2 regions of the Mediterraneibacter flintii genome follow, and region 2 is predicted to be linked to the other one. Evidence: riboswitches for the same ligand, from Rfam matches in the RefSeq annotation. Region 2 holds a riboswitch; the other holds the start of a gene.
The links. Region 2 has a riboswitch for cobalamin ahead of ACZ5C4_RS07265 (sirohydrochlorin cobaltochelatase). Riboswitches for the same ligand answer to the same signal wherever they lie in the genome.
Positions count from the first base shown of each region.

Region 1: it holds a riboswitch for cobalamin, as region 2 does, so the genes downstream of both, ACZ5C4_RS16265 (ABC transporter substrate-binding protein) here and ACZ5C4_RS07265 (sirohydrochlorin cobaltochelatase) in region 2, are expected to answer to the same signal.

Region 1 is NZ_AP031405.1:3,397,356-3,401,753, reverse strand. It holds gene ACZ5C4_RS16270 (glycogen/starch/alpha-glucan phosphorylase) at 1-1,705, opposite strand, end outside; cobalamin riboswitch at 1,925-2,105, shown strand; gene ACZ5C4_RS16265 (ABC transporter substrate-binding protein) at 2,227-3,267, shown strand; gene ACZ5C4_RS16260 (FecCD family ABC transporter permease) at 3,304-4,359, shown strand; gene ACZ5C4_RS16255 (ABC transporter ATP-binding protein) at 4,371-4,398, shown strand, end outside.
Region 2 is NZ_AP031405.1:1,534,372-1,538,769, forward strand. It holds gene cobK (precorrin-6A reductase) at 1-647, shown strand, start outside; gene ACZ5C4_RS07260 (methylated-DNA--[protein]-cysteine S-methyltransferase) at 658-1,191, shown strand; cobalamin riboswitch at 1,283-1,474, shown strand; gene ACZ5C4_RS07265 (sirohydrochlorin cobaltochelatase) at 1,689-2,462, shown strand; gene cbiD (cobalt-precorrin-5B (C(1))-methyltransferase CbiD) at 2,465-3,601, shown strand; gene cobI (precorrin-2 C(20)-methyltransferase) at 3,598-4,344, shown strand; gene cobM (precorrin-4 C(11)-methyltransferase) at 4,382-4,398, shown strand, end outside.

The DNA of each region.
Region 1 (4,398 bases), 1.9 Mb from region 2:
AGTTTTCTACCATAACAACTTTCAGGTATGGGCTGACTTCCGGATCATGATTGATAAGCTCCTGCAAACATAGGACTAGATGGATAATATCTTTGGCAATGACATATGCAGGAGCAGCTTTGGCACCGAAAATAGCGGTAATAGGAGTGGAGGGCTTCTTTCCGGATTTTATCTGAAGATATGTATCTATAATATAAAGTGCGTGCATTTGCTGGCGTTTATATTCATGTAAGCGTTTTATCTGCATATCAAAAATAGAATCTGGGTTGAGGGTGACACCCTGTGTGCGCTCCAGATAATCACACAGCGCTCTTTTATTTTTCTGTTTCATTTCTAACAGACTGTGCAATACACTTTTGTCTGATCTGAAATGCAGAAGGTTTTCTAATCTGTCAGCATCCTGACGATAGCCCTGCCCTATGGTACGATCCAGTATCTGTGTAAGCAAAGGATTGGAGTGGATAAGCCATCTGCGGAAGGTAATCCCATTTGTTTTATTATTGAATTTCTCTGGATATATCTGGTAAAAGCTGTGCAGTTCATTTTTCTTTAATATCTCTGTATGAAGGGCTGCGACACCGTTGACACTGAATCCATAATGAATATCTATATGCGCCATATGGACGGTGTCTGTTTTGTCAATAATTGCCACACTTTCATCGGTAAATTTTCTTCTGACTTTGTCATCTAAGATTTCGATAATCGGAACTAGTTGGGGAACTACCTTTTTTAGGTAGGAAAGAGGCCATTTTTCCAATGCTTCTGCGAGAATCGTGTGGTTCGTGTAAGCACATGTATGGGACACGACAGAGATTGCAGTGTCCATATCAATGCCTCTTTTTGTCAGGAGACGGATCAGTTCAGGAATGATCATAGTAGGGTGTGTATCGTTAATCTGTATGACTGCATAGTCTGCAAGATCGTACAGAGTACAACCTTTGGATATACACTCGTCTAAAATGAACTGTGCGGCACAGCTCACCATAAAATATTGCTGGTAAATCCGAAGAAGCCGTCCTTTTTCGTCACTGTCGTCCGGGTAGAGGAAAAGTGTAAGGTTTCGTTCCACATCCTCTTTGTCAAAGTCAATTCCGTCTTTTACAATCGTTTCATCTACGGTATCTACATCAAAAAGATGCAGTTTATTTGTACGATTTTCATATCCGGTGACAGCAATATCATACATTCTGGAATGTAAAGTAAAATTGCCGAACTCTACCGGGTAGCTGGCAGCGGTTTTGTGCAGCCAGCTTTCTTTTTCGATCCAGGGGTTGGGAAGCTCTTTTTGCAGTGTGTTCTCAAAGGTTTGCCTGAAAAGTCCCAGGTGATAATTTAATCCGATTCCATCTCCGTTAAGCCCAAGTGTAGCGGCGGAGTCCAGAAAACATGCGGCGAGACGTCCAAGACCGCCGTTCCCGAGGGACGGTTCCGGCTCCATTTCTTCGATTTTGCTTAAGCTTTTTCCTTCCTGTGCGAGAACTTCTTTTGTTTCTTCATAAATTCCAAGATTGATTAGATTATTAGAGAGCAGCTTACCGATAAGAAACTCGGCGGAAATATAATACAACTTTTTCTTGCTGTCTTGCTGCTCCTTCTGCGCGGACAATTCTTTTACGACTGTAAGAAGTGCGCGGTATGTCTCTTCATCAGAGGCTTGTGAAATAGATTTTCCAAGATGTTTCGTCAGCAGTTCTTTTATATTCATCATAAAACTCCTTTCATAAATGACGTACTTGTAGTTTTATATGATTTATGCAAAAGGTTTTGCAATATGCTTTTTTATTTTAACATAATAGCAGCGTCAGTGTACAGAGGGCAACATGCCTTAAACTGTTACATTCCGGTTTTGAAGAGAGAGAAGAAAAGCTGCGGCATGGTTGATACGGGGGTGATTTTATTGTATAATAAACTGATTTGTAATGCTTAGATTACAAATAGCTTTAGTGTCATTGACTTAATAAGGAACAGTGTGCAATTCACTGACAGCTTACACCTGAGGTAAGGCGGACGAGATTCTATGGATGCCATTGCAGAGAAGATTCTGTGAGAAGGCGGAATTGAGGAGGATGCCAAGTCCTAAGACTTGCTAAAGTTATCTTGCAAATTCCCGGTAAGGGGAAGGAGGAAGGGGTAGAGGAAAATGAAAACTTAATAACAGACCTGTAATGAAGAGAAGCAGTATTGTGTTATAAAATTTGCGAAAGACGAAATAGAGAGGAAAGAAGTATGAAAAGAAAAGTAATCAGCGCGATGTTAGCGTTCAGTCTGCTTTCTGCCCTTATTACAGGCTGTGGCGGAAACGGTCAGACAGAAGAAAAAAAAGAGACAAATACAGAAACCAAACAGGAGGACAGTGCGTATGAACCAGTGACGATTACACTGAATCTGGAACGCTCTGGTCTGGGAGAGAATGTGGAATATACGTTTACTGAAATGCCGGATCATGTTATAGCATCCGGAGATCAGATGGCAGATTTTTTCTTTGATCTGGGACTAGAGGAGCAGATGGCAGGGTATACAAAAGGTTCCTGCTGGAGCCTGGATGCGGAGTATCCGGCAAGAGAAGAGGTTCCCCAGCTTGTAGAAGCGGGAAAAGGAATTACTACACTGTCCAAGGAAGAAATGATTGCAACAGGGTGTGATTTCCTCATGGGATGGGATTCTGTTTTCTCAGATAAGAATTTCAGTCCAGATTTCTGTGAGGAAAACGGAATTTCCATGTATTTCCCATACGTATGCTCTGACAGTGCGAGTTTCGAGGATTTATATAAGGACTATGAGACACTTGGAAAGATTTTCAAAGTAGAGGATGTGGCGGAAGAAAAAATACAGGCAATGAAGGATACAATCCAGAAGGTACAAGATACACTTGGAAGCGAAGCGTATGAGAATCCGATTACAGTATTTGCATATGATTCAGGAGAAGACGCGCCGTTTACAGCATGTCAGGGAATGCCGGGAGACATTCTGAAGCTTGCCGGCGGAATTTCTATCTTTGACGATATTGAGGCAGGATGGGCGACACCTTCCTGGGAAGAGGTTGTAGAACGAGATCCGGATGTGATCCTGATTTTGGATTATGAAGGTGGAGACGAGGTAGAAGAGAAAGCAGAATTCCTTCGCACAAATGACGCAACGAAAAATTTAAGTGCAGTGAAGGAAGGCAGAATTATTTCCGCCTGCTGTTCGGATATGCAGGGCTCTGCCGGTTCTGCGCGACTGGTAGAAGAGATTGCAAAGCAACTGTACCCGGATGTATTTGAGTAATAGAAAAGAACAGGTTTCTTTGCGAGGAGAAAACAAATGAAGAATCATAAAATCATCCGAGGCAGGGGGCAGTATCTGGCGCTTATGGCGTCAGTCTGCGCCCTTTTACTGCTTGCAGCGGGCTTTTCTGTATCAATAGGCGCCGTAGAGACGAAGCCTATTGATATTTTAAAAATTATCATAAACAAAATATCCGGAGGAGAATGGTTTGTCCGTACCTGGGAAGAAAACATGGAAACGATTATTTGGAATATCCGCTTTCCCAGAGTAATTATGTCCTGCATTGTAGGAGCAGGGCTTTCTGTCTGTGGAGTTCTTATGCAGGCATTGACGAAAAATGCCCTTGCAGATCCGTATGTACTTGGAATTTCCTCCGGCGCATCGGCTGGGGCAGTTGCGGCCATTGTCCTTGGCTGGTTCGGATTTATGGGAGGATATTCTACGATTACCGGAGCAGTACTGGGAGCAGCGGTCTCTATCATTTTGTCTTTAAATATCGCGTCTTATCGGAGGAGAATTACATCCAGCCGGCTGGTACTGGCAGGGATCGCCACTGCCGCTTTGTTTACGGCTGTCACAAATCTGATTATTTATGGCGGCAACAGCGGTTCGGATAAGACAAAGACGGCGCAATACTGGATGGTAGGCTCTCTAAGCGGGGCAGACTGGGACAAAGTAAAATATGTGTCGATTGTGTTTGCGCTGATTATTCTATTGATTATGCTGTTTGTAAATGAACTGGATGTACTGCTTTTGGGAGATGATGTGGCGGAAAGTCTGGGAGTAAATACAGGCAGAATCAAGCTGGTTATCATATTGGCAGCGACAGCTTTGACGGGAGTTGTGGTTTCTGTAAGCGGAGTGATTGGCTTTATAGGGCTGGTCGTACCTCATATTGTGAGAACATTCGTAGGCTCTAAGCACAAGAGACTACTTCCGGCAGTGATTTTAACAGGTGGATTGTTTACGATGCTGGCAGATGTTGTTTCCAGAATTATCATTGCTCCAGAAGAGCTTCCAATCGGAATTATATCCGCATTTATAGGCGCGCCATTCTTCTTGTATTTAATCAAGAAAAACAGGGCAAAATAGGAGGGACGCAGATGCAGTTAAGTGTAAAAGACTTAGATT
Region 2 (4,398 bases):
AGGGTGTGCAGGTTTTAAGCGGGAGAATGGAAGAAGCAGAGATTGTAAAGTTCATCCGTATGGAAGAGATAGAGCTGGTGATCGACGCCACACATCCGTTTGCCTGTGCCGTCACAGAAAATATACGGAAGGCATGTGAAGAGACACGATGTGAATATCTGCGGTGCCTGCGCCAAAGAGAACAGACAAGCGGTACAGACGGAAAGAAAAAGGTATTTTGTGATGTGCGGACAGCGGTAGAGTTTTTGAAACATACCGATGGGAATATACTGATTGCGACAGGCGGAAAAGAATTAAAAGAATATACGAAAATTCCCGGGTATGAAAAGCGGTGCTATGCGCGTGTGCTCTCTACGCTGGCTTCTGTAGAGCAGGCGACAGCACTGGGATTTGAGGGGAAGCATTTGATTGCTATGCAGGGCCCATTTTCAAAGGAGTTGAATACAGCATTGCTCCATCAAATACAGGCAAAATATTTTGTGACAAAGGAATCGGGGCAGGCAGGCGGCTTTGCAGAGAAAGTTAAGGCGGCGAAGGAGACAGGCGCGCTGCTTGTAGTGATTGCAAGACCGCAGGAGAAAGGAAAAAGTCTGGAAGAGGTGCTGCGTTATTTAGAGACATGGAAAGACAGTTTCATTGGAAGATAGGAGGGAATATATGCAGTATATCAGTTACTATAAATCGCCGTGCGGAGAAATTCTTTTGGCGGCGGATGAAAAGGGATTGACAGGGCTGTGGTTTGAAAATCAGAAGTATTACGCACATTCGCTGGAACCAGAACGAGAGGAAAAAGAGATTCCTGTTTTAGAAGAGGCAAAACGCTGGCTTTCCATTTACTTTTCCGGCAGGGAACCAGAATTTATGCCGCCTGTGCATATGACAGGAACTCCTTTTCAGCTTGCAGTGTGGGAGATATTAAGACAGATTCCCTATGGAAAAACAATTACTTACGGGGAAATCGCACAGAAGATTGCACAGCAAAGAGGGGTAACGCATATGTCCGCGCAGGCTGTGGGAGGTGCGGTAGGGCACAATAAGATTTCCATTGTAATTCCCTGCCACCGCGTGGTAGGAACAAACGGGAGTTTGACAGGATACGCAGGAGGGATAAACAGAAAGATAAAATTACTGACCTTGGAGAAGGCAGATATGAAGTCCTTCTTTGTACCCCAAAAAGGAACGGCGCTGTAAAAGCAAAAATGCCGCAGGCTTTACTTGCCTGTTTGTATATGATAAAATAAAACAGATTTTAAATGCAAGGGAAACATCCTTTACAAACTATAATTGGCATACATTTAAAAGAATGTCCGCGTAGTTATGCGGACGGAGGAAGACAGGTGAGAATCCTGCACAATACCCGTTGCTGTAATAGCTTAGCGGTGTTCCACAGTGCCACTGTAACAAGGTTATGGGAAGGCGGAGCATCCGTGCCGGAGGCTTAAGTCAGAAGATTCACTTTTAAATGCATTAGATGGTTACGGGGATATAATCGGGTATGTGCCGCAGTTTTTTTTCTGTGGCTGCCTGGCTGTTTTAAGAATGGGCAGTCTATAGGTCTGGCTGTCCTGCGTGCAAAAAGCTGATTTTTGCGCAGGCTTGTCCGTCTGCCGGTTCTGGCAGCAGTATTTCCAGTTTATGACAATCGTTATATGTAGAGAAAATGAGGAAGAAAAAGGAGATATAGAAAAATGGATGGAAAGAAAGCGATATTAGTTGTCAGCTTTGGAACCAGCTATCTTGACACGTTGGAAAAAACGATCGGGGCGATTGAAAGAAGGATTGCCGGAGCCTATCCGGATTATAAGGTTTACCGCGCCTTTACAAGCCAGATGATTATAAACAAATTAAAAAGAACGGAAAATCTGCAGGTGGATACTGTAGGAGAAGCATTAAAAAGGATGGCGGCAGAAGGGATAGAAAGAGTGATTGTACAGCCGACCCATGTGATCAACGGGATTGAGAATGACAGGATGATGGAGGACTTGATGGAATATATGGATAAATTCCGCAAGATCAGTGTCGGAAAGCCTATGTTAAGCAGTGTGGATGATTATAAAAAGGCAATCCATGCAGTGATGGCGCAGACAGAATTAAAGGAAGAGGAAATGCTTGTTTTGATGGGGCATGGGACAGATCACCACGCAAATGCCGCCTATCCTACGTTAGAGTATACCTTTCACGCGCTGGGCTATCAGCAGGTTCTTGTGGGGACAGTAGAAAGCTTTCCAGAATTAAAAAATGTCATGGACAAGCTGCGCATCTCCGGAAAGAAAAAAGTGCTTTTGATGCCCTTTATGATTGTGGCAGGGGATCATGCACAGAATGATATGGCAGGGGAAGAAGATTCCTGGATGAGCGCGCTTACAGAAGACGGATATGAGGTTCGTGCGGCTGTTCGCGGACTGGGAGAAATGGAAGGAATTCAAAATCTGTTTTTAGAGCATATTGAAGAGGTATTGTAAACGTGACAGTAGAAATCGGACGTACAAAAGAGGGGCTGCGGTTTGGATATACCACAGGAAGCTGCGCTGCCGCCGCTGCAAAAGCGGCGGTTTTTATGCTGCTTACCGGTACGGAGATCCGGCAGGTGAAATTGATGACGCCAAAAGGAATTCTGTTATATCTGGATGTAGAAAGTATTGTGAGGACAGAAGCTTTTGTAAAGTGCGCAGTTAGGAAGTACAGCGGAGACGATCCCGACGTGACGGATGGAATTCTGGTATTCGCCAAAGTAGAAAAGGTAAAGACGGCGGGAATTTTTCTGGAGGGCGGAGAAGGGGTCGGCAGAGTGACGAGAAAAGGACTGGAACAAAGTATCGGTGAAGCTGCAATCAACAAGGTTCCGCGCGAAATGATTGTAAAAGCGGCGCAGGAAATGTGCAGGGAGATGGAGTATACAGGAGGTATACAAATTGTAATTTCCATACCCGAAGGAAAAGCGCTTGCCAGTCGTACCTTCAACCCGAGGCTGGGGATTGAAGGGGGGATTTCTGTTCTGGGGACAAGTGGGATTGTGGAGCCTATGAGTGAAAAGGCGCTGACAGATACCATCTATCTGGAAATGAAGGTATTAAGAGAAAACGGACACAAAATGTGCTATCTGGTGCCAGGAAATTACGGCAGTGATTTTCTAAGAGAAGAACTTGGCTATGATGGGGAATTGGCAGTGAAATGCAGTAATTATATTGGGGAAGCCCTGGATGATGCGCTTCATCTTCAAATGGAGGCAGTGCTTCTCATTGGACATATCGGGAAATTGGTAAAGCTTGCAGCGGGGGTAATGAATACCCATTCCCGCCAGGCGGACTGCCGAATGGAGGTCTTTGCATCCCATGCGGCTGTAAAAGGTGCGGACAGGGGGTGTGTGCAGCGGATAATGGGATGTGCGGTAACGGCAGAAGCACTCGGATATTTAAAGGAGGCTGGAATACTGAAAAGTGTGATGGAATCTATAATGGAGAGGATAGCCTTTCACTTAGGGCAAAGATGCCAGAACAGATTACAGGCAGAGGCGATTGTGTTTTCTAAAGAAGAGGGGATTCTGGGGAAAACGAAAGGTGCGCAGGCTCTGTTAGAACAGATAAAAGGAGAAGGAACATGAGTGGAACATTTTTTTGTGTCGGCGTCGGGCCGGGAGATCCAGAGCTTTTGACATGGAAGGCAATAAGCGTGATAGAACAGGCAGACGTGCTTGTTATCCCTGTGTCAGATAAGAGCTTGGAAGAACCGGTTTATACAGATAAAACGGATGTAACTATGCAAAAATATCTTGTACAATGTATGGCATACCAGATTGTAAAGGAAAAGCTTCCTGGTCTTAGAGAAAAAGAAAAATTGTACCTTCCTATGCCGATGATAAAGGATAAAGAAAGGTTAAAACAGATACATGACAAGGACACAGCGATACTTTTGCATATACTCGATCGGGAAAAGACAGCCGCGTTTATTACGCTGGGAGATCCGAGTGTCTACTCCACCTGTCTGTACATACAGAAACGAGTAAAGAAAAAAGGCTATCCGACAGAATTAGTTCCCGGGGTACCATCTTTTTGTGCAGCTGCCGCAAGGCTGAATAAAGGGCTGGCGGAAAATAAGGAACAGATACATATCATTCCGGCGTCATACGGCGTGGAGGAGGCACTTTGCCTTCCTGGAACGAAAGTTTTGATGAAGGCAGGGAGGAAAATGCCGGAAGTAAAACAAGCAGTAAAAAGATGTGGCATGGAGATGGAAATGGTAGAAAACTGCGGCATGAAAGGGGAGAGAATCTACACAGATATAGAGGAGATTCCCGATGAGGCAGGTTACTACTCTCTGCTGATCATCAAGGAGAAAAAGGGATAAAAACAGACACGTTTAAGAGAAAGACAGGAGGAAGAAAATGGTTGTATTTGTCGG